Regions from separate parts of the Ruminiclostridium papyrosolvens DSM 2782 genome, predicted to be linked through region 2. Evidence: riboswitches for the same ligand, from Rfam matches in the RefSeq annotation. Region 2 holds a riboswitch; the other holds the start of a gene.

Region 1 (14,592 bases), 1.9 Mb from region 2:
AATTATTTATAGTCTCGTTTTGTTAACTGCATAAACTATATAGCAATTAGACTTTTGAATAGTTTCCTAAAACCCAGCCGTTGTAAACATGGTTCTGCCAAACTTTACAATGCTGGAGATAGTCATGACCAGTGTAAGTACTGTCTCTCAATTCTATCCATCGTCTATCATATTCTCTCCATGAATCGTAGCGGCTTCGAGTAAATATACATTTAACTGTGCCAGAAACGCCAATAGAAAATTTTTGACCAGCCCATGAAAATTCACCTTTGGCATCAGCAGTCACATTAGCTTCTACAGACTCTGTAGCATCGAAGGTGTTGTAAGTCTTTACATTCACGTCATTTGAATACTTCCACCAGAAGAATCCTCCAGCCGGTGTTGGTTCCGGTCCATAAACGCTATCGTATGTACCTTGGGCAAAGGTAAGTTGTGGTATCATAATTGATACTATCATAATTAATGTAACAATAGTTGCTTTTAACCTGCTTTTTAATCTAGTATTATTAATCATGTATTACCCTCCTGAAATTTTTGAGATTAGCAATTAATGCCATGAAAGATGTTAGACCTGTCCTGAAAATGTAAAACTATAGGCGAATAACTGATTTAATAATATAGCATATACCGCTTTACTCTGAAAGAATTAAATAATCATTGTTCATAAAGACCACCACCTTTCTGTTTAACTGCATATTTCAGGTGAACGGTATATAATTTTTTGTTTTTACCATAACTTGCCATAGAATTACATAGGACTTTCAAGTCTGTAAATTTTACTTCAATTAATTATAACTTAAATTTACATAAAAAGTAAATTATTTCCTAAAATGCGATCAGTTATTGCCGTAGAATCAATTTGTATATTCTTACAATATTTTCTTTATATAATCATTAATTTGTAATATAATGTAATAAAATGAATTCCCAGAATGTATTTATATAAATTATAAAAACCTCACAATAAAAATTTTAGAATAAAAGTGAATTCATCTATAAAAAAATTTTTTGGAGGTAAAAATCATGAAAAAACTCTTATTTTCTATCATCATGGCTATTATTCTGACAAGTTTTGCACCAGCAACTATTTTTGCTGCAACCCCTCAAATCAATGGAAGCGATGTTATGATTATTGGCGATTCTTATTTTGCCTTGTCCGGTGAAATTGTCAGAGCCTTGGAAAATGAAGCTAGAAATGCTGGTGTTTTAGGTGCAAATGATAGATTTAGAAACAATCCGGTATCTGGAGCAACACTAGCAAATAATGGAATTCCTTCTCAGTACGCAAATGGTATTAGTTCCGGTAAAGTTAAGTATGTAATAATGGATGGTGGCGGGAACGATTGTCTGCAAGGTTGGACTCCTGCACCATATAATGAAAGCACACCTTTTATTAAGAATGCAACAGATGCAGTTACTAATCTATTGAAACAAATGAAAGGTGACGGCGTTGTTAAAGTATTTTATTTATTCTATCCTAATCCAAACGGAGATCTCAATGGGTTAAAGGGAAAATTGGATGCGTTAAGACCTATAATGCAATCTACAGTAGCTAACGCAGCAGTAAAGCCGGAAACATATTTCTTTGATATAAGACCAACCTGGGACGGACATTTATCAGAGTATACACTATCTGACGGTATACATCCTACTACAGCCGGAAGCGTAGCAACAGCAAAAGCTATGTGGGCTGAAATGCAAAAAGTTAACTTTTTCGGTACTAGTGCTCCTGAAATAAAATATGGGGATTATAACAATGACGGAAGTGTTGATTCATTGGATGTCTTGGCGTTTAAAATGTATTTGTTGAATTCTGAACGTACATATACTAAAGTATTGGATCTCAATGATGATAACACTGTAGATTCAATCGATTTTGCAATTATGAAGCAGTATTTGTTAGGTATCGTAAAAACCTTACCTTACAAATAAAAGTACTATTGTAAACCTCTGATATAAAACCAAGGGTTTCAGCTAATAGCTGAAACCCTTGGTTTTTTGCCCATATTGACTTTTGGCATTGTACAAGTAATAATATGATTAACATCTTGGAGAAATTTGCCGCGTAATCTTACCTACCTATAAATAGACATATAAGGATTAGTAAATGTTTAAATTAAATAATATTTATCGACCAATTACTGCACAGCCGTTTTTATATGACGAATATTATACTGAAATTCAGCCATGTGAAGCACTAAAACCCTACATATGTTGTTTTTGGGGTACCCGGAAGCCTTACTCAGATATTACGTCAATCAAAATAAAAGACAAGCTTGTAATACCTGATACATGCATGGATATAATATTCAACATTAATACTGATAAAAATGAGTTGGATGGTTTTTTTGCAGGGCTAAGTGATACTACATTTATAGATAAGACAAAAAATGTTTCATCCTCAATGTCTTGCTTTGCCATTAGATTTTATTGTTGGGCTGTACCATTATTTTCTGATAAATCCATGAAACATGTTCTTAATTCATTCGTTGAAGTTGAGGACTACTTTAAAAACTTTAAGCGAGACTTGTATGATATACTGATTAGAAATCAATTATTTCATGATAGAGCGGATAGGGTTCAACAATACCTAATTAAGAAGATAAACCATGACAAACAGAACAATAATATAATGAATTCTGTATATAAAATTTTAAAATCTAAAGGTACAGCCAATATTTCGGAACTTGCCGGTTTCACGGCAGTAAGTCAAAGACAGCTTGAAAGGTTGTTTTTAGAGAATATAGGGGTTTCCCCAAAAAAGCTTTCAGGTCTTGTTCGTTACCAATACCTTTGGCAGGATATTTTATATAATACAAATTTAAATATTCACGATAGTGTCTGCAAATATGGGTATACAGACCAATCGCATTTACTTAATGATTTCAAAAAATATCACACCTTATCTACTGCAGATGCACGAATATTTGCATATAAAAACAGATGATGTCGGATTTTTACAATACAACAAAAACTGAAAATGATATTATATAAAAACTTAATATTAAGTACTTGAGTATCAGGTAAAAAGTGTAAAATACACTGGGGAGGGTTATATATGTTTAGAGCAATACTTCAAATTTATGTCAAGGGAAGTGATGAGGCTTTCGAGTTATACAAGAAGGCGTTTGATGCAAATATAGGTTATCAGGACGTAGACGAAAATGGTATAGTTATCCATAGAGAACTTGACGTTTGCGGACAAGCCATTGCAGTTGGTGAAGCTAATGACACTACTCGTGCCGGAGGAAACAAAAGGCTTACTGGCAATACCATGCAGTTTTGTATTCAATTTGGAGCAGGTGAAGATAATCGGGTACGTAAAGCATATGAAATCTTGCAAGATGGTAGTGAAATTATTACTCCTTTTGGTGAACTGTTTTTCAGTCCATGTGGTGTAGAACTGATAGATAAGTACGGTGTATGGTGGTGCCTGTTCATATAATACTTTGTTATAAAATATTCGAGAGGTGATATTATGAAAAAACTTACATTAAAAGACTACACAGAGATTAAGTCATGGATATATCGTAATGCAAGAACTATTGAATTGGCAATTTGGCAGTATTACTTTGAAAACGGCAGTAAGGAGGCAGTGCTTTCTGCTCTGGAGTTTTATCAAAATGACGATGGCGGATTTGGTCATGCTCTTGAAGCAGACAGCTGGAATCCAAATTCATCACCGTATACAACCTTAAAGGCAATAAATATTTTAAAAGAAATTGGATTTAATGATAAGCAGCATCCGATAATACAGGGAATATTTAAGTTTCTGGGAAGTGATGCTTATTTTTCTGAAAACGGGTGGTATTTTAATATCCCGTCCAATGACGACCACGCCCATGCACCTTGGTGGACATACAGCATGGAAGCCAATGCTTTCGAAGGCATTGGACTATCCGCTGAAATTGCAGGTTTCATATTATTGAATGCAGATAAAGACTCTGAAATATCCAATAAGGCTCTAAGGATTTCTGACTTTATAATCGGCAAGCTCAGCACAGCGGACAATTATGGAGAAATGGGAATAGGGGGTTACTGTGTGTTACTTGACACTTTGGAAAAAACAGGGCTGGCGTTACAATTTGACCATAAATCCCTTACAGAAAAAATAAAAAAGCTTGTATATAATTCTATAGAAAGAGATACCTCTAAATGGCTTTATTATACCAGAAGACCTTCAGATTATATAAATTCTCCTGAAAGTATCTTTTATGAGGATAATAAGGATATTATAGCAAAAGAGCTTGATTACCTAATTGATACAAGGCCTCAGTATGGCGTTTGGAATATTACATGGAGCTGGTTTGAAAACAATGAGAGATTTTCAAAGGAATTCGCCATAAGTGAAAATTGGTGGAAAGCCAGAGTTGCCATTGATAAAATCATTTATTTAAAAAACTTTTGCAGGTTGGATGAATTTAAAACTTAGTATGTAGGGATTAATATTTTTCAAAAGCACTTTCAAGGTTTTTCATTATACTTTTCCTTCTAAACTATTTATTACAAAAATAAAGAAAATATATTATAATGTAAATAAATACAAAAAATACAATAAAATGGAAGGAAATCTATGAAGGCTATATTTAAGAAGGTGATTTCAAAATGGTGGATATCAGCAATAATTGTAATGTTATTGCTGATAGGTTCAAGTATCTGCCCAGACACTGCAAATGCAGCATCTACTACAATTCAGACTGGAGGTACTGATGGGACCTGGGTATATACACTTTCAAATGGTTACGCCACAAATGTTTATTGTACAACTTCCACTCTTAGAGGAACTGTTACTGTTCCAACTACTGTTGCAGGATATACTGTTATTAGTGTTGGCGGAGCTAGTTCATCATATCCAGTAATATCCAACTCTACAGCAAAGGCTAATGTATCTGGCATAGTAATACCGAGTACCGTAAAGACAATAAATAGCAGTGCATTCTATAAATTATCTGCATTAAACTATGTATCTTTAGGTAACACTGTAACTAGTATAGGTTCTAGTGCATTCTATCAATGTACTGGAATAACTTCGGTAGATATACCCAGTACTGTTACATCAATAGGGTCTTCTGCATTTTATGGATGCACAAATCTCTCATATATAAATCTTCCGTCTACAGTTAATACAATAGGTAATAATGCCTTTTATAATTGCTCTAGAATAACCTCAATATCGATTCCTAATTCAGTTACAAGTTTAGGGTCCTATGCTTTTTATGGATGCTCAGGAATAACTTCCAAAATAGTGATTCCAAGTACTATTAAAGTCATAAATAGCTATATTTTCTACGGATGCTCACAAATACGGTCTGTAACTTTGCCCGACTCAATTACCTCAATAGGTTCGTATGCATTTACTAATTGCACGAGCCTGACAACAATAACAATACCCAGTTTGGTAACCTCAATAGGTTCGTATGCATTTACTAATTGTACGGGCCTGACAACAATAACAATACCCAGTTCCGTAACCTCAATAGGTTCGTATGTGTTTAACGGATGTACAAGTCTTCAGTCGGTTGAATTTAACGGAACTTCCACAGCGTTAAATAGCTATATTTTTAAAGGCTGCAATAAATTAAACACTATTACAATAAACGGTACTCTTTCCGTAACTGGTACGGATGCTACATATACCCCGTTCTCAGGTTTTATTGGGTATCTTACAATAAATGGTACCGGCAAAATACCAAATTACCTATTTAAGGATTGTACTAGCTTGACATCAGTCAGCATTGAAGGTTCTATATCAGCAATAGGGTCTTCTGCATTCTATGGGTGCACGGGTTTAACTTCCGTAGAAATATCCGCAGTCGCAACAATTGGTGCTTCCGCATTTTATGGATGTACAAATCTCTCATATATAAATCTTCCGTCTACAGTTACTACAATAGGTAATAAAGCCTTTTATAATTGCTCTAGAATAACCTCAATATCGCTTCCGGATTCAGTTGCAAGTTTAGGGTCCTATGCTTTCTATGGATGCTCAGGTATAACTTCGAAAATAGTAATCCCAAGTACTATTACAATTATAAATAATTATGTTTTCTATGGATGTACAGGTATTACGTCAATTACGTTACCAAATTCCATTACATCAATAAGTTCCTACGCATTTGCTAATTGTACGGGTTTGACAACAGTAACAATACCTAGTTCTGTAACATCAATAAGTACATATGTGTTCAACGGATGTACAAGTCTTCAATCAGTTGAATTTAATGGAACTTCTACAGTGTTGAGTAGTTATATTTTTAAAAATTGTAACAGTTTAAATTCTATTACAATTAATGGGAAAATTTCAGTAACTGGTACAGATGTTACCTATGCACCGTTCTCTGGATTTAGTGGAAATATTACAATAAACGGTACTGATCAAATACCAAACTACCTATTTAAGGATTGTACCAATTTGGAATCAGTATACATTGGAGGTTCTATAACAAAAATAGGGTCTTATGCTTTTTATGGATGTACAATGCTAAGCAAAATTACAATTTGTGATTCAGTAACGTCAATTGGAGACTATGCCTTTTATGGATGTGCAGGAATAACGTCGATAACATTACCAAGTTCCATTACCTTGATAGGTTCCTATGCATTCACTAATTGTACCTGTTTGACAACACTAACAATACCTGTTTCTGTAACTTCAATAGGTACATATTCATTCAGCGGGTGCTTAAATCTTCAATCCATTGAATTTAATGGAGTATCTGCTTTGTTAAATAGCTATGCATTTAAAAATTGCAGCAATCTTCGATATTTAACAATAAACGGTTCGTTGTTCGTAAACTCAGGTAGTGCTGTACCGTTTTATGGAATAAGTGGAAATATTACAATAAACGGTACAGGAAGCATTTCTGATTACCTGTTTACTGGGTGTACAGGGTTGACATCGATAAGTATTGAAGGGTCGATAGCATCCATTGGAGCTTCGTCATTTAAGAACTGTACAGGATTAACCTCCGTACAAATGACTAATGCTGTCACAGCGATTGGTGACTCAGCATTCTATGGATGTACAAAAATAACGTCTATACCATTATCAAATTCTATAATAAATATAGGTTCCTATGCGTTTTATAATTGTTCGGGGATAACCTCAATATCAATTCCAAGTACGGTTACCATTATAAATAATTATGCTTTTTATGGATGCACAGGAATAACGTCGATAACATTACCAAGTTCCATTACCTTGATAGGTTCTTATGCATTCACTAATTGTACTGGGTTGACAACAATAACAATACCGGTTTCTGTAACTTCAATAGATACATATTCATTTAGCGGGTGTATAAATCTCCAGTCCATTGAATTTAATGGAGTATCTACTTTGTTAAATAGCTACGCATTTAACAATTGCAGTAATTTAAGATATATAACAATAAATGGTTCACTATCCGTAAACTCAGGCAGTGCTTCACCGTTTTATGGAATAAATGGGAATATTACAATAAACGGTACAGAAAAAATCTCAGATTACCTGTTTACTGGGTGTACAGGGTTGACATCGATAAGTATTGAAGGGGCGATAGTATCCATTGGAGCTTCAGCATTTAAGAACTGTACAGGATTAACCTCTGTACAAATGACTAATGCTGTCACATCGATTGGTGACTCAGCATTCTATGGATGTACAAAAATAACGTCAATACAATTATCAAATTCTATAATAGATATAAGTTCTTATGCATTTTATAATTGTTCGGGGATAACCTCAATATCAATTCCAAGTACGGTTACCATTATAAATAATTATGCTTTTTATGGATGCACAGGAATAACGTCGATAACATTACCAAGTTCCAATACCTTGATAGGTTCTTATACATTCACTAATTGTACTGGGTTGACAACAATAACAATACCGGTTTCTGTAACTTCAATAGATACATATTCATTTAGCGGGTGTATAAATCTCCAGTCCATTGAATTTAATGGAGTATCTACTTTGTTAAATAGCTACGCATTTAACAATTGCAGTAATTTAAGATATATAACAATAAATGGTTCACTATCCGTAAACTCAGGCAGCGCTTCACCGTTTTATGGAATAAATGGGAATATTACAATAAACGGTACAGAAAAAATCTCAGATTACCTGTTTACTGGGTGTACAGGGTTGACATCAATAAGTATTGAAGGGGCGATAACGTCCATTGGAGCTTCGGCATTTAAGAACTGTACAGGATTAACCTCTGTACAAATGACTAATGCTGTTAAATCAATTGGTGACTCAGCATTCTATGGATGTACAAAAATAACGTCTATACCATTATCAAATTCTATAATAAATATAGATTCCTATGCATTTTATAATTGTTCGAGTTTGACTTCAATAACAATACCTTATTCTGTAACAACAATCTCCAAATATTCATTTTATAATTGTGTGAAATTGCAATTTATATCAATTCCATATACAGTAACCACAATTGAAAGTTATGCATTTAGTTCATGTCTTGGCTCAACCACGAATAGAATCATCATTCCAAAGAATATACAATTTATAGGTGATTCCGCGTTCTATAGAGTCATGGGCGTTTATTATTACCCGGAGAATTCTGTTGCGTTAGCAGCATCAGCATTTTATACCGGAGTATATGCTTGGACTGCAATCGATGAAACAGCACCTACTGTAAATGTTTTAAATATAGAAACAACAACTGTGCCAGTTTGTGTAACATTATCATTCACGGATAATTATTCGGGCGTTTCATATTGGATGGTTACTTCTGACGCAACAATACCTACTTCATGGAATAATATTGCTAATAGTGTAAACTCAACAGTAACATGGACAACAAATACGAATGGAACATATTATGCATGGGCAAAAGATGCATACGGAAACATTTCCGATTATAAACTCTTTACAGTTCAAATATAATCAACAATTAGTAATTTCCCACTAAATATTGTCGTAAACATTGTTGATGAGTAAAATAATGTGGTAAAGATTTCTTTGCCACATTATTTGCTATATACATTATCCAATTTTATCTAACAAAATACTTTCACCATAAGGTTTAAAAAGCTTTGAAACCATTAAATAGTTACTCTTGCAGTCAAGCCATACAGAAGAATCCTCCGGCCTTAAAATTACGGGCATCCTGCCGTGTACATATGACATTTGCTCGTTTGCATCGGTAGTAAGGATAACAAATCTGTTATTAACATCTCCAATGTTATCAATGAACCTATTGTACAGTCCGGCCATGTATATTACATTACCTGATGCTGAGCGAATAAAATACTTTTCTTTTTTACCGTCAGCTTTTCTCCATTCATAAAAGCCGCTTGCAGGAATAATGCATCGTCCTGATTGCAGAAGGTTTCTAAAGGTGGGTTTTTCATGAACGGTTTCACTTCTGGCATTTATAATAACCCCGCCGGACTGCTTGAAATTGGGAAACCCCCACTTAAATAAATCAGTTGATTTTTTGCCATTAGAAGAAATATCAGTTATAACAGGAACGGTATCAGTGGGAAAAATCTCACCTGTTTTCATTGTTGCAGCTTTTCCCTTAAGTCTTTCATTAATATCATTAACTATATTTCTTAAATCCTGATTTTCTTCCTCTGTAAAAATAGCATATCTTCCACACATAAAATGTTGCTCCTTAAAAGTTACTTATTGGCCTACCTTATTTACTATATATTTTACTCCATCTTCCCAAACAAAAAAATAGGTATTATAAAAGGTAAATGGGTTGGTGATGGTGATAAGGTCAATGAGGGAATTAGTTATTTTCCGTGGATGACGAGGTTGTAAGAGTTACTTGCCTTCCACAAACCAACGTCCTTCCTCAAAAAAAATAAATACTTCTTTTCCCATAACTCTACAACGGTAGCGGATACCTTGACCTCCTACCTTTAAGCTTGCCGCTTTTTTATAGTCGTATACCTTGTCTATTATATATTTTGAGCCGTCCTCCCAAACAAAAGAAACAGGTATCAGCTCACCACTGGGAGAAAAAGTTGCGTCTAATTGTACAAAAACTTTCTTCATAATATCACCTTACCTAAAAAATGAAACAGGATGAATAATATTGTCTTCAACGGGGTTGGCATTAAGAGCACTATCTTTAAGCAAAATCGCCCTTTGAACAGAATAATGTCCAAACCTTTTACGAATGGCATCAATACTGAATTCCAGAGTTTCCAATTGTGGACGTTTATTATAATCCTCAAAAAAAGAAAGCTGGGTATGAGTATCCGCCGTAACCAAATCCGTTGAACGTATACCAAGAGAACGTATAGGTTTATGCCAACCCCAATTTGCATTAAAAATATCCATAGCTTTACGTGAAATTTCACCGGATATATAACTGGGAACCGGGAGTTTTGCTTGTCGCTCAATTGATGCAAGCTCATTATCACGAATGGAAATCTGTATTGTAGAACCCTTCAAATTATGTTTTCTAAGCCTTTCACCAACACTTTCAGCCAATACGGTAAAAGTAAGCATGACATCCTCGGTGTTTACAAGATCTCTTGCGGTTGTCATACTGTTTCCTATGCCTTTTATAGTTTCGTGGTACTCTGTTGCAGTTACTTCGGAATAGTCCATGCCATTAGCAAAATTCCAGAGAGTTTCGCCCCATTTTCCAAGATACCTTTTAATGAAAGAGAGAGGCGTCCCTGCAAGGTCTCCGATAGTCATTATGCCCACCTGATTAAGTTTCCTGCGGGTTGACCTGCCCACATAAAGCAATTCACCAACATTTAAATTCCAAACCATTTCCTTAAAATTATTTTGACTGATAACAGTAGTATGATCCGGCTTTTTTAAATCGGACCCGAGCTTTGCAAATATTTTATTAAAACTCACTCCTACTGAAGCAGTAACACCAAGCTCTGTTTTAATAAGTTCACGTATTTCATTTGCAATCTTTTCTCCTTCCCCGAAAAGCTTGGTGCTTTCAGAAACGTCAATCCAGCACTCATCTATGCCAAAACTCTCAACAAGGTTGGAATATCGGGAATAAATTTCTCGGGCTTCCTTTGAAAACCTCAGGTATAAAGCGTAATTAGGATTAACAATAACGAGGTTTGGACACTTTTGTTTTGCTTGCCAGATAGCCTCACCTGTTTTTATCCCAAAACTTTTTGCAATATAGTTTTTGGCCAGGACGATTCCATGACGTAAATCCTGACTTCCGCACACTGCTAAAGGATAATCCCTGTATTGTGGATTGTATAGACATTCAACGGAAGCATAAAAATTATTCAGGTCACAGTGTAAAATTACTTTATCCATAAAGTCACTCCAGTCAGAACATTTGTTCGTACATTCATTATAAATCCGAACAAATGTTCTTGTAAAGAGGTAAAATTGTGTAGTATAAACTCAATAACTCATTTTTATTTTCTGTGTTCTGGGAATAAAATTATACCTTGACTAAAGCATCCAATACTGCTATAGTTTACTTTAATAAAATATATTAATAATGATAATGACACTTCAGGGATAGGTGAAAATCCTTACCGGCGGTAGATAGCACAAGCTATAAGCCCGCGAGCGAAAGCAGATCCGGTCAAACTCCGGAGCCGACAGTACAGTCTGGATGAAAGATAGTGTATTTAATTTTGCTATTTTGTCCCCGGGGGTTGTCTGCCTCTGGGGATTTTTGCATTTTAAGGGAAATAAAAGCAAGGAGAACAAGATGAATATACATGAGTTTTATATGAAAAGGGCATTTGAAATTTCAAAAGGAGGGTGGGGGAGAACAAATCCGAATCCATTGGTTGGAGCTGTTATAGTAAAGGATGGCGAAATAATCTCTGAAGGTTTCCATGAAGCGTTGGGGGGTGCCCACGCCGAAGTTTGTGCTTTTCAGAATGCTACCTCTGATATTTCGGGTGCGACTATTTATGTAAATCTTGAGCCGTGCTCACACTACGGAAGGACGCCTCCGTGTGCAAAAGCCATTGCGGAGTCTGGAATCAAGGAAGTAGTTGTAGCGATGGTGGACCCAAACCCAAAGGTATCAGGAAAGGGCATACAGATACTAAAAGATGCCAATATTAATGTAATAGTGGGAGTCCTTGAGGAAGAGGCAAGAAGGCTGAATGAAATATTCATACACTATATAACAAAACAACTTCCCTTTGTAATTATGAAAACGGCAATGACTTTAGACGGTAAAATTGCATCGGTTACAGGAGACTCCAGATGGATAAGCAGTGAACCCTCAAGAGAGTATGTCCATAAAATACGTAACAGAGTATCTTCAATTATGGTAGGGGTAAACACAATAATAAAGGATAATCCATCATTGACAGCAAGACCATCCTCCGGAGATGGCATTGACCCTGTCCGTATCGTAGTTGACAGTAGAGGAAGGATTCCGATGGATAGCAGGGTAATTAACGGTGATTCAAATGCAGGACTTATACTCGCAACTACAGATAGAATCAATAAAGACAAGGAAACTCAGCTTTTATCACGTGGGGTAAGGATTATAAAAACCATTGAGAAAAGTGGTAAGGTGAATCTCGGGGAGCTTATGAGGGAATTGTATAAGCTTGAAATTGACAGTGTTCTTTTGGAGGGAGGGGGTAACCTTAACTTTTCGGCACTTGAGGCAGGTATAGTGAATAAGGTAATGACTTTTGTTTCACCCAAGATAATAGGCGGAAGTTCGGCTGTAACGCCTGTAGGAGGCGAGGGAATAGAAGAAATGAAGGATGCCATAGCTCTGTCGGATATCAGAGTTGAGGGGTTTGACAGGGATGTACTTATAGAGGGATATATTGCAGACGAATAGCGATTTAGGAGGTGACATATGTGTTCACGGGGATTGTTGAAGAAATGGGAAGTGTAAAAAACATTGTATACGGCAGCAGCTCAATTAAGCTTTCCATAGAATGTACAACTGTAATTGAAGGCACTGTTAAAGGGGACAGCATAGCTGTAAACGGTATATGCCTTACGGTTACTGAATTGGGAGGAAACTGGTTTACGGCAGATGTAATGCCGGAAACTATGAGGAAAACAGGACTTGAAAAGCTGAAACCCGGTAAAAAGGTGAACCTGGAGAGGGCTTTAAGACTTGCTGACAGACTGGGAGGCCATATAGTCAGCGGTCATATTGACGGAACGGGGATTATTACCGAGTTAAAAAAAGAGGATAATGCAGTTCTTATTACAATTACTGCACCTGAACAGATTATGAAATATATTGTTCAAAAGGGTTCGGTGTCTCTGGACGGTACAAGTCTTACTATAGCGGAGCTGACTTCAAGTACTTTTACGGTTTCCCTCATACCGCTGACCCGGGGATTCACCATACTTGGCTCCAAAAGTATTGGTGACAGAGTAAATATAGAATGTGACATTATAGGCAAGTACGTAGAAAAGATGTTAAAAGGTGAACCCTTGGAGTCAGAACCTTCCAGAAGTAATTTATCGGCTGAATTTCTCAGGGAACACGGATTTATGTAATATAAAATAAAAAAGGAAGTGAGTTTCATGAATTTTAGTTCAATAGAAGAGGCAATAGAAGATATCCGCCAAGGCAAGATAATTATAGTGGTGGATGATGAAGACAGGGAAAATGAAGGAGACCTCCTTATGGCAGCCGAAAAGACTACCCCTGAAAGTATAAATTTCATGGCTACCTATGGAAAAGGCATGATATGTGTTCCGCTTACAGCGGACAGAGCAAGGGAACTGGAACTTTTTCCTATGGTAAACCACAATGAGGAACGTCTCGGTACAGCATTTACCATAACTGTGGACCACAAGGATTCAACAACTGGTATTTCGGCTTTTGAAAGAGCACATACAATAATTGAGCTTACAAATATGAATGCTCGTCAGGGAGATTTCAAAAAACCGGGGCATATATTTCCGCTTATAGCAAGGGAGGGAGGAGTTCTCAAGCGCGCCGGACATACCGAAGCTGCAGTTGACCTGACCCGAATGGCGGGACTTTATCCGGCGGGAGTAATATGTGAAATAATGAATGATGATGGAAGAATGGCAAGAGTTCCACAATTATTGGAATTTTCTCGGAAGCATGGGTTAAAGGTAATAACGGTAGCAGGGCTTATTGAGTATCGAAGAAAAAATGAAAAGTTGATTAAAAGAGCTGCCGAAGCAAAAATGCCCACGGCTTATGGAGAATTTAAAATAATCGGATATGAGAACACTACAAATGGTGAACACCATGTAGCACTTGTAAAGGGGAATGTAGCAGACTCAACAGACCCCATTCTGGTCAGAGTACATTCCGAATGTCTCACAGGGGATGCTTTTCATTCCAAACGGTGCGACTGCGGAGAACAGCTTGAAGCGGCATTGAGCAGAATCAACCGTGAAGGAAAAGGAGTTTTGCTTTATATGCGTCAGGAGGGACGGGGCATCGGTCTTATAAATAAAATACGTGCATACGAGCTTCAGGACCAAGGGATGGATACTGTTGAAGCAAATATAAAACTGGGCTTTCCGGCAGATTTGAGAGATTACGGCATAGGTGCTCAAATCTTGTACGATTTAGGAATAAAGAAAATAAAGCTGCTGACTAACAACCCCAAAAAACTGGTTGGGCTAAATGGTTATGGTCTGGAGGTAGTTGG
Region 2 (16,854 bases):
AAAGGGCGAAAAGAAAATTGCAGCATCCTATAACAGGTACAAAGGTGTTTTCAACGGGATGACAATTGTAGATGCAAAATGGGGTGCTAAAACTCCGGGCGCTACTGCCCAATACCCTGATTGGATTGAGATGGTAGTAGAAGACGGTGTTGTAAAAGAGTTCAGCGAAAACAAACCAAGTATTGATATGCCGAAAAAGGGTTTTGTTGTTTTAGGCTCAGGAAGTCATATTCAGTATTTAAAGGATACCTTCAAGGTTGGTGATCCCGTTGATTATAGTATCACCATGAACGTAGATACAAATAAAATGACCATGGCTCTTACAGGCGGTGCAATGCTTGTAAAGGACGATAAAGTTCTAAACACTTTCTCTCATAATCCGGTGTCACCGAGTACAAGGGCGGCGAGAACTGCAATAGGAACCTCAAAGGACGGAAAAACCTTGATTATTGCAGCTGTTGACGGAAAATCCAGCTCCAGTATTGGTATGACCCAATCAGAACTTGCATCTTACATGCATGAACTTGGCTGTGCCAATGCCCTGAATCTGGACGGAGGCGGTTCCACAACACTTGTATCCAGAGAACAGGGTACAACAGGTCTGAGTGTTCAAAATCGTCCTTCAGACGGCTCCCAAAGAGGCGTAGGTGCTTCTCTGGGTATTTTCTCAGTAGCACCCCAAGGGCCTGTGGATACTCTTTTTGTAACTTCATATGAAGATAAAGTATTTGTTAACACCTCCAGAGCCTTTAATGCAAGGGGTCTAGACAAATATATGAATCCTGTTAATATTAATCCAAATGATATAAAATGGTCCGTCTCCGGTGTAAAGGGTACTTTCAAAGGAAATCTGTTTTATCCTACAACGGCGGGAGAAGCTGTAGTTACGGCAAAAATAGGTGAAAATGTTGTGGGAACATGTCCTATTACTGTACTGGAGTCTCCGTCCAAACTTGAACTGAATTATGACACTCTTAATATTAACCCGGGAAGTTCAGTTACATTAACCGTTAAAGGTTGGGACAAAAACGGTTATACATCAAGTATTCCACCTGCAAACATAAAATGGAGTACAGGCGGAAATGTAGGAAAGGTATCTTCATCAAATGTATTTACTGCAAACAAAAGCGGAGGAACAGGTTATGTAACCGCAACAGTAGGCTCAGCAGTTGTCTCATGCCCTGTGTCAATTCGTATGTCAGGTATAACCAAAATTATTCAGGACTTTAATTCAGCAGGTATTAACCTTATAACCTCTCCAAAATCAGCTAAAGCATCTTATAGTCTGGCATCGAACGTCTATAAGTCAGAAAAATACTCTGCGAAAATCACATATGATTTTTCCACTGACTTAAGCGTAAACAAGACAGCATATCTGATGCTGCCAAATGGAGGCTATACCTTGGAGCCTACCACCTCAAAACTTGGTATGTGGGTTTACAGTTCGGCCAAGAAGCCAATTTGGATAGGAGCAACAGTCTACGACTCAAAGGGAAACTACAGCAGCGAGTATTTTGCAAAAGGAATCACCTGGACAGGCTGGAAGTACCTTGAAGTGTCTTTAGATGATTTGAACACACCTAAGAAGGTAACAAATGTATTTGCTGTTCAGCCTAAAAAAGGAAAGTCTTCAGGAACAGTTTACTTTGACAACCTGACAATGGTTTACACAGGCTATCCTGCTGTTGATATGTCAAAGGCTCCAAAAACAACCGTACTCAAAGATGAGCATTATAAGGATAGTACTGTAGCAGGAGCAGATTCAATGACATTTTCAGTCTTTGGTCAGTCAACAGCCTATACCGCCTCCAACAAGACACAGATTGACATGCTTAACAAATTGGCAGGACAAGTAAGCTGCTCTGTAAATGTGTCTGTACTGGTAGGTTCAAATGACGGACTTACAAGAAGCAGTATAAAGGTTCCTCAGTTGAGTACCGCGGCAAGCTACAAGTCTTTGGATGTTAACGGAAGCAGACTTATTCAGCTTAATACTGCCAAAGGCGGCTTGCGTTTAACAAACACAAATGAATGGTCATGGTTTATTAATCAGCTCAACTCCTTTAATGGTAATAATGTATTTGTGTTTCTCAAGGAAGATCCTTTAAAGTTCAATGATACTAAAGAAGGACAGCTTCTAAAAGAAACACTTACAGATTATAAAAAGAAAACAGGAAAGAATGTATGGGTATTCTACAAAGGAAATTCCAATTCAAGTTATATGGACAAAGGCGTTAAATATGTAATAACCGCCGGCTTTGATTCCTATGGCTTCAGTGACAGCAACAAAGGCGCTGCAAAGTATGCCGTTGTAAATGTTAAAGGGAACTCCGTAACCTACCAGTTCAAATCCTTTAATTAAGACATAAAAATAAAACCGGAAACATTAAAAGCGAAATGCTTTACTGTTTCCGGTTTTTATTTTTTAAGTAAAAAGTTGCTTATTAAGGAAGCTGCTCCATTTTGTGTTTCAAAAAAGCTGTAAATTCATCTTTTAATTCTTCTCTTTTTAGTGCATATTCCACCGTAGCCTTTAAAAATCCAATTCTGTCTCCTACATCATACCTGTCGCCTTCAAAATCAAAAGCATACATTGCTTCTTGTTCCATTAGCTTCTGCAATGCGTCTGTGAGCCATATTTCACCATTTTTACCCGGTGTAGCAGATTGCAGGAACTCAAAAATTCTGGGAGAAATAATATACCTGCCCAGTATAGCTATATTTGACGGTGCCTGCTCAACCTCCGGTTTTTCAACCAAACCTTTTACCTTATAAACTCTTTCATCTATCTGTGTTCCACCAATAACACCATATTTTGTTACATCCTGCAGGGGTACTTTTTGAACCCCCAGAATAGTAGTCTGGTATTCGTTGTATACATCCATCAACTGCTTAATACATGGTACCGGAGAATCCACTATATCATCGCCCAGCATAACAGCAAAAGGCTCATTTCCGATAAACGATTTAGCACAATAAATAGCATGGCCCAGGCCCTTTGCTTCCTTCTGTCTTATGTAGTGTATATTTGCAATATTTGAAATCTCCTGTACAACACTCAAAAGCTCCTGCTTTCCTTTTCTATGGAGCTCTTCTTCCAATTCGTAAGATTTGTCAAAATGGTCTTCAATCGCCCTTTTATTTCTTCCGGAAATAATAAGTATATCTTCTATTCCCGCAGCAACTGCTTCTTCAACAATGTATTGTATAGTAGGTTTGTCGACTATAGGTATCATTTCTTTAGGCTGTGCCTTGGTTGCAGGTAAAAATCTGGTTCCAAGACCGGCAGCAGGTATTATCGCTTTTCGTACTTTCATAGATTTCCTCCAAATGTACTTTATTCAAATATATTTTACCACATATTTTAAATTTACCGCAACAAATGTTTCCATTTATACCCTTTTAACCCAATGCATTGATTGTCCCCTTATTTTATGTTATAGTTTTAACATAGATGTAATTAAAAACTTCATAATATCTTCAGGGCAGGGTGTGATTCCCTACCGGCGGTAATGTACTCTTTTGTATTAGCCCGCGAGCGTTTTGCAGACATGGTGCGATTCCATGGCCGACAGTATAGTCTGGATGAAAGAAGAACAATAAACAACATTGATTTGTTATTTGGTTAAGCTCTGTGGATTATTATTCATAGGGCTTTTTAATTTACTTATACTTATATTTATTTTATCATAAGGGGGCAAATTTCAATGAATAGCAGTAGAATCAGAAAAATGACAACAATGGGTGTATTGGTAGCAATTTCGGTAATTCTTATATTATCTCCACTAAAATTCCCTTTTCCCGCTGCACCGTTCCTTGTGTATGATGCTGCAGATGTAGCGATTATTATTGGGGGCTTTATCTTCGGTCCTGTGGAAGGCATTATCCTAACTATTGTAACAGCGATTGTACAAACCTTAGCAGTCAGCAGCGACGGATGGATAGGCTGCATAATGCATATTGTCGCTACGTCAGCTCTGGTAGGTATTTCTTCTATAGTTTATATGAAGAAAAAAACTCTCAAAAGTGCTGTTACTGGTTTAATTCTGGGAAGTCTTGCAATGACTGCACTAATGATACCAATGAACATGATATTTTATCCTTTATTTGCGGGAACTCCTATTGATGCCGTAATTAAAATGATTGTTCCGGCTCTGCTTCCTTTTAATTTAATGAAAGCAGGTCTTAATTCGGCTATCGCCTTATTATTGTATAAATCTGCCGGAAAACTATTATCCCAAATAGCCTTGAAATAAGGCTTTTGAAGAACTATTACTCCAAAACTCAGGAAATGATTGCAATTATTTGTTATAGCTATTATGATATATGTTATCAAAAATATAAAATATTAGGAATTATATATTTACATTAAAATAATTAGCACGTATTATAATATTAACATCATATTGTGACAGTGTCACAGGGGCATCATATGCCAATTAATTTTTATTTTTGCTAATGCAATAATTGCGGGGTGATATTGGTATGGAATTTTGTAATAAATGCGGCTCTTTGAAGATTGGTGGGAATTGCACAAACAAAAAATGTGATCACCATGTAAAAGCTATGGTAGAGTTGGCTACAACTCAACAGGTTGAGTACATCAAAGAGTTGGCAGAGCAGTTAAATGAGGATATCAGTGATATGAACTTTGAAACTATGACAAAAAATGATGCTTCATATCTTATTGATGACTATCTGGAACGTTTGGATGACAGTGACAAGAAATTAATTGCTGAAGATGATATTCTTGAAGAGGAAGAAACTGACGAAGAAGAATGATAAATTTATATTATATTTTAAAAAGCGAGGGAAAATTCCTCGCTTTTTATTTTTTCAACAAAATACCCTAAAACCTGTTGATAACTTCTGAATTATCTGTTAATTATAGCTTGTGGATATGTAATACTGTTCATAAAAAACTGTGAATAACTATAAAACCACTGTTAAACCAAGGATTTCCCGTGTTTTCTACATACTTTTTAATATTGTGTTATATATGTGGATAATGTGTATAAATCTGTGTATAATTTAATTTTGGCAGTTCACATAAGTGTGGAAAAGTAGATTAATTTGAATATTTTAAACTAAACCCATATTGAAACAGAGCATTATATTCTTCATTGTTATCCAACTTTTCAATTGTAATGGGAAGTTGTTCAGATGATTTCGGCCAACTGACAGGCAGTCGTCCTTTGAAATTGCAGTTATCTCCGTAAATAACCGATGCAACCGCCCGCCCTTCCGTTCCGGGCAGCCATGCCTCAACAAGAGCATCCCATCTATTAAGCTCACTTGTGATTATCCGCGGTCTCCCCGATACAATAATAACAACTACGGGTTTCTTAGATTCATATGCAATTTGCAGTGTCTGAGCATTTTCACTAAAAGCCAGACCCTCGCTTAATCCTATATTTTTTTCATCGCCTTTTCCTTCGGCATATGGATGTTCTCCTAATACTGCAACAACAACTTCTGCGTCCCTTATTTTTGCAGGATCTGTGATTATAACTCCTCTTCCTTCATCTGCCATTTCCTTAAATCCATCCAGAATGGTAGTACCTCTCATCCACTTCTTATCACCAATATCTAATCCACCCTGCCATGTCTTTGTCCATCCGCCGCATTGTACGCCTATATTATCAGAGGCTGGCCCAATAACTGCAATCTTTGCCGATTTTTTAAGAGGAAGTATGTTCTTTTTGTTTTTCAGAAGAACCAAAGATTCCTTCACAGCCTGTTCTGCAATTTTAATATTGGAATTCTGCCTGATATCATAATTCTTATTTGTCTTATCACCTTTAACATCAAATTTGTCTGAATCCATCTTTACTCGAAGTATCCTGAAAACTGCTTCATCTATCCTGTCCATATTTATATCCTGCCGCTTCTCACTTGCTGCCTCCAATAAACATTTATAGGACTCTTTCCACCGCTTTCCTTCCATAAGTACATCTATTCCTGCATTTACTGCATTTACTACCTTTACATAAAGGCTGTTGCCCTCCAGATACTCAACACCCTCGTAGTCACTTATTACTACTCCTTGAAAGCCAATATCCTGCTTTAGTTTATATTCTATAAGATCTCTTTCTGAGTGGTTTTTTCTGCCCTTTACACTGCTGTATGATACCATAACTGATTTTACACCCGCTTTAACTGCATCCTTAAATACAGATATATATTTATCTTTAAGTTCCTCTGTGCTGATATTGGTATTTCCACGATCAAGCAATCCGTTCATGCCGGAGCCGAATTCAACTGCTCCGTCTGCCACATAGTGCTTTGCACATGCGATTATTCCCTTTTCCTGAAGAGCTGCTATAAAAGGAGTCGACATCATAGTCACAAGATCCGGTGTCTCACTGAAACACTCATAGGCCCTCCCCCATCTTATATCGTTGCTTACTGCAACGCAGGGAGCAAATGTCCAGTCAACACCTATTGAATTTAATTCATCTGCCACAGCCCCTCCAATTTCCCCTGCGAGTTTTCCATTACGGGTAGCTCCCAAGGCGATATTGTGAGGATATATAACGGTATCCTTCATATTGTTATTACCATGAACGGCATCCACGGCAAATAAAAGCGGTATGGACAGTCTTGACTCTTTCGCCGCAGTTTTATAATTGAGTATCATTTTTCTCCAACCATCCGGGTTATTTTCTTCCGGAGCTGAGCCCCCTTGGGCGAATACAGACCCTATTGAGTAGGTTTTAACATCCTGAGCGGTAACATAGTTCCTTTCCGCCATTATCATCTGCCCTACTTTTTCCTCCAGAGTCATCTTCTTTATGTATGCAGTTATATTTTCTTTGATTGATTTTTCTTTGTCGTATATTGCCAATGCTCCCGAATTATTTCCGCTGTCTGTGGAAATATTAGTGTTGTTGGGAGCCTTTTGTTCCTTTGGCGCAGTATTATTGCAAGAGCATAATGATATTATTAATAAAGAGGTAAGAAGTAATCTTTCCAGTCTTTTAATGTTCAATTGATCACCCCAGTGCTTGGTATATATTACTATAATATTAAAATAATTGTAATATATCAACATTAATCTACTTATATCTTAATATAGTTAGTAGTATTTAATAAATTTATATTATCCGGAGGTTTTCAATGAGAAGATTAATACCCTTAATTACCTTAATACTTATTATATCCCTTACTTTGGCATCGTCCGCTTCTACTGAAGCCCTTCCTGCCGAAAATAGCCATGTAAGCATGTGGAAAGTAACAAATCAAAATGATACCTCACAAAAAAATATTACATATCTTCTGGGCTCATTATCAATTACAGACAAAAGTGTATTCCCTTTGAGTACACTTCTGGAAAAGGTATACAATGAATGTTCAAGAGTCATTGTAGAAACCGACATGACTAAAACTACACAGGACCAGACCGTAACAGCCCTGCTAAAATATGGGCTGCTATCAAAAACAACAATAGATAAAGTGTTAACAAAAGAACAATACACCAAAGCAGACAACCTTATAAAAAAGTATACTCAAAACAAGAAATCACTTGCTGCTTACAAGAGTTTTATGCCTTGGGTTATAGAAAACCTGATTTCCGGTCTTGCTGTCAGCAACTCACAAAGTTTTTTGCAAGACCCTGTTCCCTCATATTTTATAGCAAAAGCAAAGAAAGACGGAAAGTCAATAGTTGAGATTGAATCTCCAGATACCCAACTAAGCAGGCTCAGCACAATGTCATATTCTCTCCAAGGTACATTACTCGAGAATACCATTAAAGCTATAGAACAGGAGTCTGAAACTGTAAAAAATGCAACAGCATTATGGAAAGAAGGGAATGTTGAAGGCCTTGACGAGTTATATACCTTTGACAAAACCGCTCAAACAGCCGTAGCCCAAAAAACCTATGAGTCTATTACAAAATATTTAAAATCAGGAGGCAAATATTTTGTAATAGCAGATATTTCAATGCTGACGGGAAAGAACGGTATTATTAATATGCTCAAGGAAAAAGGCTATAAAGTAGAACAACAATAGTAATGTAAAAGGGTTTTTGGATAACTTATTCCCATCTGCGTCCTATTTCGTTAACAATTCCTAAGCAATCACATATTTTCATAGCCTGATGATTCAGTATATCCTCAATGCTTTTAGGCTTATTATAAAAAGCCGGCATTGGGGGTATTATTTTTACTCCCAGCTTTGAAAGCTTGAGCATATTTTCAAGATGTATGGAGTTAAGGGGTGTTTCTCTGGGGCAAATAATCAGTTTTCGCGATTCTTTAAGAGCTACATCAGCCGCTCTTGCTATAAGAGTGTCACATATTCCGTTTGAAATACAAGCCAGTGTCTTCATGCTGCAAGGAACTATTACCGTTGCATGGGTAATATATGAGCCGCTGGAAATCCTCGCTGCCAAGTTGCCATTATCATATGTGAAATTTGCAAGCTCCACCACCCGCTCAATACTATAGTCAGTTTCTATACCTATATTCTTAATGGCGTATTTACTCATTACAAGATGGGTGGTTACTTGAGGTATACTCTTTAATACCTCAAGGAGCCTGATTGCATATATGGCTCCCGAAGCCCCGGAAATGCCTACTATTATATTTATTTTACAACACCTGCCCTTGGCCCTTAATAATTTTTTACTAATGTTTTGAATTGTTGACATTTATTTTAAGATTTATGATATTATTATCTCTGAATTTGGTTTTCGGAGGTGCTTTAATGAATTTTGGTCATTTTAATGCAGTTAATAAGGAGTATGTAATTACACGCCCGGATACTCCTGCCCCCTGGTGTAATTATCTTGGGTCTGTAGACTATGGTGCAATTATATCCAACAATGCAACGGGCTATAGTTTTGTAAAATCCGGTGCAGCCGGGAGAATAATTCGTTTCAGATTAAATTCCATGTCCAACGACCAGCCCGGAAGATTTATTTATATACGGGACAATGAAGACGGGGATTACTGGTCAGGCTCGTGGCAGCCGGTTTGCAAAGCCATTGACAGCTATAAGAGTGAATGCAGACACGGAACTGCCTATACTATTATTTCATCCTCCTACAAGGATATAGAAAGCCGTACCCTTTATTACGTTCCTCTTGATAAAAACTATGAGGTATGGAATTTCAGAATAAAGAACAACAGTACAAACAAACGGAGCTTATCTATATATGGAATGGCGGAATTCACAAACCATGACCACTATGAAAATGATACTGTAAATCTTCAGTACTCGCAATTTATAAGTAGAACACATTTTAAAGAAAATCACATACTTCAGGTAATCAACGCAAATGGAAGTGAGGCATCAGCAGATGTTGAAGGAACTTCCAATAAAAAGGGCGACCCCATATACAGATTTTTCGGTCTAGCAGGGCAGTCAGTTTCTGCTTTTGACGGCGAAAGAGACATGTTTATAGGTAACTACAGAAATTATGGCAATCCTGTTGCCGTGGAATCGGGAAAGTGTTCAAATACCGTTTCCTATAACGGAAATTCCTTTGGAGCTCTCCAGACAGATATAGAATTAAATCCCGGTGAAGAAGCTGAAATGACTTTCCTCCTTGGAGCAGGAAATGGAGCTTTTGCAAGAGAATTAATTTCAAAATATGCTACTGTTGAAAAGACAGATAATTGCTCTTGTGAGGCTTCTTTTGATTTCAGCCAAGTCGTTTCACATGAGCTTAAACAATTGAAAACTTTCTGGCATTCGAGGCTGGGCAATCTACAGGTTGAAACCCCTGATGATAATTTTAATAATATGGCAAACGTCTGGAATGCATACCAGTGTTTTATAACTTTTTTCTGGTCAAGAGCAGCCTCCTTCCAATACTGTGGTCTGAGAAACGGATTAGGATACCGTGACACGGTACAGGATATACAGGGTATAATCCACTTAGACCAAAATGTGGCAAGAGAAAGACTTTGGCTTATGCTTTCGGGACAAGTTTCCAATGGCGGTGGTCTGCCTCTTGTGAAGTTCGACCATAGGCCCGGAGAAGAAGCTACTCCTGATGAATCACAGTACGCAAAAGAAACGGGGCAATCCTTTTATCGGGCAGATGATGCTCTTTGGCTGTTCCCAACAGTTATTACATATATTAAAGAAAGCGGAGATTGGGACTTTATAGATGAAAGCATTCCTTATGCAGACAAGGGAGAGGCAACTGTATATATACACTTGAAACAAGCAATACAGTTTAATTTGGACAGACAAGGCAGTCATGGTCTGCCTGCAGGTTTGTATGCTGACTGGAACGATTGCCTTAGACTTGGCTCAAAAGGTGAATCTCTCTTCGTAGCCTTCCAGCTGTACTATGCACTTAAAATATTTGAAGAATTTGCAGTTAAAAAGGGTTCTTCAGCAGATATTGCATGGGTAAAAGGCCTCCTTGAAGAATTAAACGGAAGTATTCAAAAGTCTGCCTGGGAAGGGGACCAATATGTACGAGGATTCACTGAGGACGGATATATTATCGGCTCAAAAAACAATTCCGAAGCAAGCCTGTGGCTTAATCCTCAGGTCTGGTCCGTTATAAGCGGTGCTGCTGAAGGGGAACAAGCCAATGCAGTTCTTGATAAGGTATATGCTAATCTGAATACCAAATATGGTGCAATGTTGTTCTACCCTGCTTTCAGAGAATACGGTCTTCCTGTGGCAAGAATGTCACTATTTAATGCGGGAACCAAGGAAAATGCGGGAATTTTCTCACAGCCCCAAGGTTGGTTGATACTTGCTGAAACTATTATAGGAAACGGTAACAGGGCCTATGAATATTTTACCGAAATAAATCCTGCTGCCATGAATGACAATGCCGAAAAGAGAAAACTGGAGCCATACATACACGGACAGGCTACAGAAGGAACTGATACCCAAAATCACGGACGTTCACATGTTCACTGGCTGACAGGTACAGCATCAACTGTAATGGTTTCAATGGTATACGGAATTCTGGGATTACAGCCTGAGTACGATGGTATAAAAATAAATCCATGTATCCCTTCGAACTGGACGAACTTTAAAATGACCAAGGTATTCAGAAATAATGTTCTCAATATAACTGTCGATAACAGTCAAGGTGTGGAAAAAGGAGTAAAATACGTTACCGTTAACGGAAAGCGTATTGATGGCTGTTATATCAGCACAGATGAGCTTAAAGCTACTAATGAAATAGTAGTGGTAATGGGGGAATAAAATAGAAAGGGTTGTTGTAAACCAGTACGCTAGTATAAATTGTATCAATGGAAGCTTGGTTAAAGATATTTGCAGTGGTTTATCGGCGAAGACGGATATTTTACCGTAATACCTACACGATGTAGGTATTAGCGACACAATGAATCATGGACGATGAATGTGAGCGACGGTAAAATATCCTGAGATGAGCCGCTATAAACTCTAGCAAATATCTTGGAAGCAATCATTGATATAATTTTGTACGGGAGTACAGTTGTTAAAACAACCCTATTATATAAACCTTTTTCTTAATCCAAGTGTAATAAAGTATATAACCGCCGCAATAATAACTATCGTTGCTCCCGTTGCAGTATCCAGATAGTACGACATGATAAGACCCCCAATACCCGAAACAAAGGAAATCAGTAATGCAATGATATTGTACTGTCGGGCGCTTGATGATACGTTTCTTGCAGCAGCGGCGGGAAGAACCAGAAGGGAATTAATTATCAGAAGTCCAATCCACTGTATGCTGATTGTTACCACCACTGCAATAGCAGATGTAAAAGCCATTTCGACAGCCACGGTATTTATTCCCCGACTTTTTGCAAGTGATTGATTTAAGCTTACCAAAAGAATTTTATTGTAAAACATTAACCAAAATACGATTATTACAATGGCTATAATGAGTAAAAGTCCTACCTCTCCTGCACTTATACTTAAAAGATCTCCCACCAGAACAGAAGAATATTTATTGCTGCCTTTTGAGTACATTAGTACAACACCCAAGGCTATTGCAGCAGATGAAAATACTCCTATAACCGTATCGGTGGATGTTTTCGTTTTATTCTTAACAATCGTAATAAGAACAGCAAAAGCTATTGAAAAAGCTATTGCAGACCACATAGGCTGAAAAACACCTATTGCCGTGCCTATTGCAATTCCGGTAAAAGCGCCGTGACCCAAGGCATCAGAGAAAAATGCCATACGGTTGTTTACTATAATAGTTCCCAGAATACCGAATACCGGAGCAATCAGCAAAATAGCCAGAAAGGCATTTTTCATAAATTCATAGCCAAGCCAACTAAATGGAAACAAAATATCAAGAATTTTATATATCTGCTCCACTATTTCCCGCCTCCGTTCTCGTCGGTTTCATTTCCCAGAATACCGGTCAGACCGAAGGTTTCATGCATGCGTTTATCAGTGTACACTTCTTCGGGAGTTCCGTTTAGTATTACAGTTCTGTTTAACAAAATTACCCTGTCTGCATGTTTTCTAACCAAATCAAGGTCGTGGGAAACAAGTATTATTGTCAAATCATATTCTTTTCTTATTTTAGAGACTATCTCATAGAAAACTTCAAGTCCCTTCCTGTCAACCCCCGACACAGGCTCATCCAAAAGCAAAAGCTGCGGCATCGGCTCAAGTGCCAGTGCCAGTAGCACTCTTTGCAGCTCTCCACCGGACAAAGCTCCCAATCGTTTGTCTATAAGCTTCTCAGCCTGAACTCGGCTCAAGCAATCTACAATTCTTTTATCCAGTTTTTTTGAAACACCCTGCCAAGCAGGTTTTCTGCTCATACACGATGCAAATAGATTTTTTACGCTAAGAGGTGCGGAAGTATCAAATTCCAGCTGCTGAGGAACATATCCCACAACAGGCCTTCCGGCAGCCTCTCCACTGGCTCCTGCAAATACAATATTACCTTCGTGCTTAATTTCTCCCAGTATAGATTTGAGTAAAGTACTCTTTCCTGCCCCATTAGGGCCTATAATCGCAGTCAGCTCCCCACAGTGAAGATGAAGACTTACATCCTGCAATATTTGTGTTCTGCCTATGGTTACTGAAAAATTTTCAATCTTAGTACAGCAATATCCGCAGCAGCCCACGTTATTTTCACAATTACCTCTGTGCTTTCCAATAAACTCTTCCATTATATTTCCTCATATTTCAATTAAATCGCAGTTAATTTTAGTATTACCTATTATACACCTTTCACTTTGAAAAGATAATATTTTTAATAATATATGGTATGAATCACTATCCATATGCAAACACTTAATTATAGCTGTTAAAAAATTTTTGAAATATTTTATTGCATAACTATAATTTTTTGTAATAGATAATCATTTTTATATATTTTTGTGTTAATATGTTTAATGTAATAATTATATTGGGGAGGACTAATAATGAGCATGATAGACACAGCTTCTATTAACACTATAAGGGTGTTGGCTGCAGAAGCAGTTCAAAAAGCATCTTCAGGACATCCGGGTTTGCCACTGGGTGCAGCACCTATAGCCTATACAGTTTGGGCAAAACATATGAAACATAATCCTAAAAACCCACAATGGCCGAATAGAGACAGATTTGTACTCTCAGCAGGTCATGGTTCAGCAATGCTTTACTCAATGCTGCATGTGTTCGGTTACGATGTTTCAATGGAAGATTTGAAAAATTTCAGACAATTTAACAGTAAAACTCCTGGACATCCTGAATACGGACATACACCGGGCGTTGAAATTACAACAGGACCTCTTGGTCAAGGTGTTGCCAATGCAGTTGGTATGGCAATGGCTGAAGAGTTTATGGCTGCCAAATTCAACAAGGACGGCTACAAAATAGTTGATAACTATACTTTTGCATTATCAGGAGACGGCTGTCTCATGGAAGGCGTTGCAAGCGAAGCAGCGTCACTTGCAGGTACCTTAAAACTGGGCAAGCTTATATTACTTTATGACAGCAACAATATTACTATAGAAGGAAATACCGACATAGCTTTCACAGAAGATGTTGCAAAACGTTTCGAAGCATACGGTTGGCAAGTACTTAAAGTTGAAGACGGAAACAGTGTTGAGGACATAAGTGCAGCAGTTGCAAAGGCAAAGGCTGACACAAGCGCACCTTCAATTATTATCATTAAAACTCAAATCGGTTACGGCTCACCAAAAGCAGGAAGCTCATCTGTTCACGGCGAACCTCTTGGAGACGAAGGACTTGCAAAGACCAAGGAATTCTTGGGAATGTGCAAGGATGACTGCTTTAATGTTAATGATGAAGTTTCAGCTTACATGAATGGAATTATTGATTCAGGTATAAAGGCTGAAAACGAATGGAATGAAATGTTCAAGAAATATGCTGCTGAATACCCGGGCCTCGCAAAGGAATGGGACATGTGGCAGAATGACAGCTATGAAGAAATGCTTCTGAACGATGAAGCTTTCTGGAAAGCTGAACCTAAGGCAAATGCAACAAGGGCTATTTCAGGAAATCTTATAAATTACCTGTCACAAAGAATCCCTAACCTTGTTGGAGGTTCTGCTGACCTTGCACCATCAAATAAGACTGCTATGAAAGGTGTTGGAGACTTCTCAGCTAAAGATTACAGCGGCAGAAACCTTCACTTTGGCGTAAGAGAACACGCAATGGCATCTATAGCAAATGCAATGGCTGTATACGGCGGATTAAAACTGTACTGTGCAACCTTCTTTGTGTTCACTGACTATTTAAAGGGTGCTATGAGACTTTCAGCACTAATGAAATTACCTGTTACTTATGTAATGACTCATGACAGCATTGGTGTAGGTGAAGACGGACCTACTCACCAACCAATTGAGCAATTAGCTTCTGTAAGAAGTATACCAAACTTTATTGATTTCAGACCTGCTGATGCAAACGAAACAGCTGCCGGTTGGTTTACAGCTATTACTAACCCTTCATCACCTACTTGTTTGGTATTAACAAGACAGAACCTTCCTGTTCTTGATATCGACGGAAAAGTAGCTTTAAAGGGTGCTTATACTCTGTTGGATTCAAAAAATGCTACTCCTGAAATCATTCTGATAGCTTGTGGCTCAGAAGTACACATTACTCTTGAAGCCGGCAAACAGTTGCAAGCAGAAGGCATTGATGCAAGAGTTGTAAGTATGCCTTCAATGGAGCTCTTTGACAGACAGTCAGCTGATTACAAGGAAAGCGTACTTCCATCATCTGTTGCTAACAGAGTGGCAGTTGAAGCAGCTTCCTCCTTCGGATGGCACAAATATGTTGGACTAAAGGGCGAAGTAATTTCCATAGATACTTTTGGTGCTTCAGGCCCTGCAGACCAGTTGTTCAAACACTTTGGCTTCACAACTGAAAACGTTGTTGCAAAGGCAAAAGCTGTTTTGGCTAAATAATTAATTCTAAAAAAATAAATAAAAAACAACCCGTGAAAATAAGATTTATTTCCACGGGTTGTTTTTTATTTCAAAATAATACTGAATATCGAAAAGTATTTATCATTATTTAATACTTTTTTATTGACAAACAATAATAATAGATGTATATTACATTTGGATAGCGGTAAAATAAATATATTAAATAAAAAAGGTGTGAATTATTTATGGGTTATCAGATACTTGGAAAAAGAGGTATAAGTCAGCTTATGGAAGTGCTCTGCACAGTGTTTCAGATTTTTGGCGTTATATTAATTATCACCTTGCCATGGACACTAAACTATTACCTTCTTTTAAAAAATACAACAGTAGAACCTAGAATATACAATTCCATGATAGTACTTTTAGTAATATCCGGTGTATGTGCTTTTACAATATTAATGCAAGCAAAAAAAGTTTTGCATAATATTAATTCAAAAAGCCCCTTTACATTTGATACGGCAAATAGAATCAAATACATCTCCTACCTGTGTTTGCCTATAGCATTTGCATATATAATTGGCATATTCTTTATCCCGTCGGTGTTTGTTGTTCTTGTAGGACTGACCTTTTTATTTTTAGCTGCCTGCATATTTATAATTGCTGAGTTGTTCTATCAGGCAGTTAATTATAAGCAAGAAAACGACTTGACAATATAGACAAGGAGAACCACTATGCCGATTATAGTAAATGTTGATGTAATGCTAGCAAAGAGAAAAATGAGTTCAACAGAACTAGCTGAAAAAATAGGTATAACCACAGCCAACCTATCAATATTAAAAACCAACAAGGCCAAGGCCATTAGATTTTCAACTCTTGAGGAAATATGTAAGGCGTTAAACTGTCAGCCCGGTGATATCCTTGAATACGTACCAACCGATGAAAAAACCGCCCAAAAAGACGAATAAATATATTTTTTATTAACGAAAGGAGTCTTAAAATGGAAAATAAAAATCAAATATCAGGAGCTTCAGCCTCTCCATTACCACCACCTTATTACGCAAGTTATGTTCCAAGAAATAAAAGACCCGAATATCATGAATTCAAATCACGTGTTAGCTCTTCCAAAGGATTGACAATATCAATTTTGAGTATTTTATTATCAATCCTGTTTTTAGAAACGATTTTTTTCCAATCTCCGGGGATAGCTGCTCCAATATATCTTGCAGCGTTTTATTGCAGCATTTATTACTTTTTCAGAGACAATGCTGCGCCTCTTAATAAAACAGCCGTAATTTTGACCATACCGGCAATGCTAATGGCAGTAAGCTTCTTTACTCACTACAATCCAAGTACCAGATGGATTACCTGGCTTACGTTAATAGGAATTATATGTGTGCAGCTTATTCTTCTTGGCAATTTTCAGATAAACAGCTTATTTTCACCGGATACATTTGTCAAAGTTATTTCAAACCTATTTGCAAAGCCTTTTACAAACATTCCAATGCCCTTTCACTCTTTTAGAACCCTCAAAAACAAGAAATCCGCCACT

Evidence for each region. A riboswitch is a leader RNA that binds a small molecule or an ion and turns the genes downstream of it on or off. The one in region 2 is predicted to bind FMN.
Region 1: linked by a shared signal. The riboswitch ahead of ribD (bifunctional diaminohydroxyphosphoribosylaminopyrimidine deaminase/5-amino-6-(5-phosphoribosylamino)uracil reductase RibD) and the one ahead of P0092_RS21500 (ECF transporter S component) in region 2 are both predicted to bind FMN.

Annotation. Positions count from the first base shown of each region.
Region 1 covers NZ_CP119677.1:3,039,212-3,053,803, reverse strand. The annotation lists gene P0092_RS13635 (hypothetical protein) at 47-442, opposite strand; gene P0092_RS13630 (dockerin type I domain-containing protein) at 1,024-1,932, shown strand; gene P0092_RS13625 (helix-turn-helix domain-containing protein) at 2,108-2,947, shown strand; gene P0092_RS13620 (VOC family protein) at 3,059-3,445, shown strand; gene P0092_RS13615 (hypothetical protein) at 3,479-4,432, shown strand; gene P0092_RS13610 (leucine-rich repeat domain-containing protein) at 4,574-8,896, shown strand; gene P0092_RS13605 (SOS response-associated peptidase) at 8,996-9,616, opposite strand; gene P0092_RS13600 (hypothetical protein) at 9,785-10,018, opposite strand; gene P0092_RS13595 (DNA polymerase Y family protein) at 10,028-11,269, opposite strand; FMN riboswitch at 11,467-11,592, shown strand; gene ribD (bifunctional diaminohydroxyphosphoribosylaminopyrimidine deaminase/5-amino-6-(5-phosphoribosylamino)uracil reductase RibD) at 11,676-12,779, shown strand; gene P0092_RS13585 (riboflavin synthase) at 12,800-13,456, shown strand; gene P0092_RS13580 (bifunctional 3,4-dihydroxy-2-butanone-4-phosphate synthase/GTP cyclohydrolase II) at 13,484-14,592, shown strand, end outside.
Region 2 covers NZ_CP119677.1:4,898,327-4,915,180, forward strand. The annotation lists gene P0092_RS21490 (phosphodiester glycosidase family protein) at 1-2,362, shown strand, start outside; gene galU (UTP--glucose-1-phosphate uridylyltransferase GalU) at 2,445-3,317, opposite strand; FMN riboswitch at 3,473-3,601, shown strand; gene P0092_RS21500 (ECF transporter S component) at 3,708-4,256, shown strand; gene P0092_RS21505 (hypothetical protein) at 4,486-4,782, shown strand; gene P0092_RS21510 (glycoside hydrolase family 3 protein) at 5,069-6,991, opposite strand; gene P0092_RS21515 (TraB/GumN family protein) at 7,120-8,013, shown strand; gene P0092_RS21520 (UbiX family flavin prenyltransferase) at 8,039-8,653, opposite strand; gene P0092_RS21525 (glycoside hydrolase family 94 protein) at 8,710-11,184, shown strand; gene P0092_RS21530 (metal ABC transporter permease) at 11,455-12,291, opposite strand; gene P0092_RS21535 (metal ABC transporter ATP-binding protein) at 12,291-13,100, opposite strand; gene tkt (transketolase) at 13,356-15,344, shown strand; gene P0092_RS21545 (DUF2975 domain-containing protein) at 15,551-16,021, shown strand; gene P0092_RS21550 (helix-turn-helix domain-containing protein) at 16,037-16,270, shown strand; gene P0092_RS21555 (DUF4153 domain-containing protein) at 16,303-16,854, shown strand, end outside.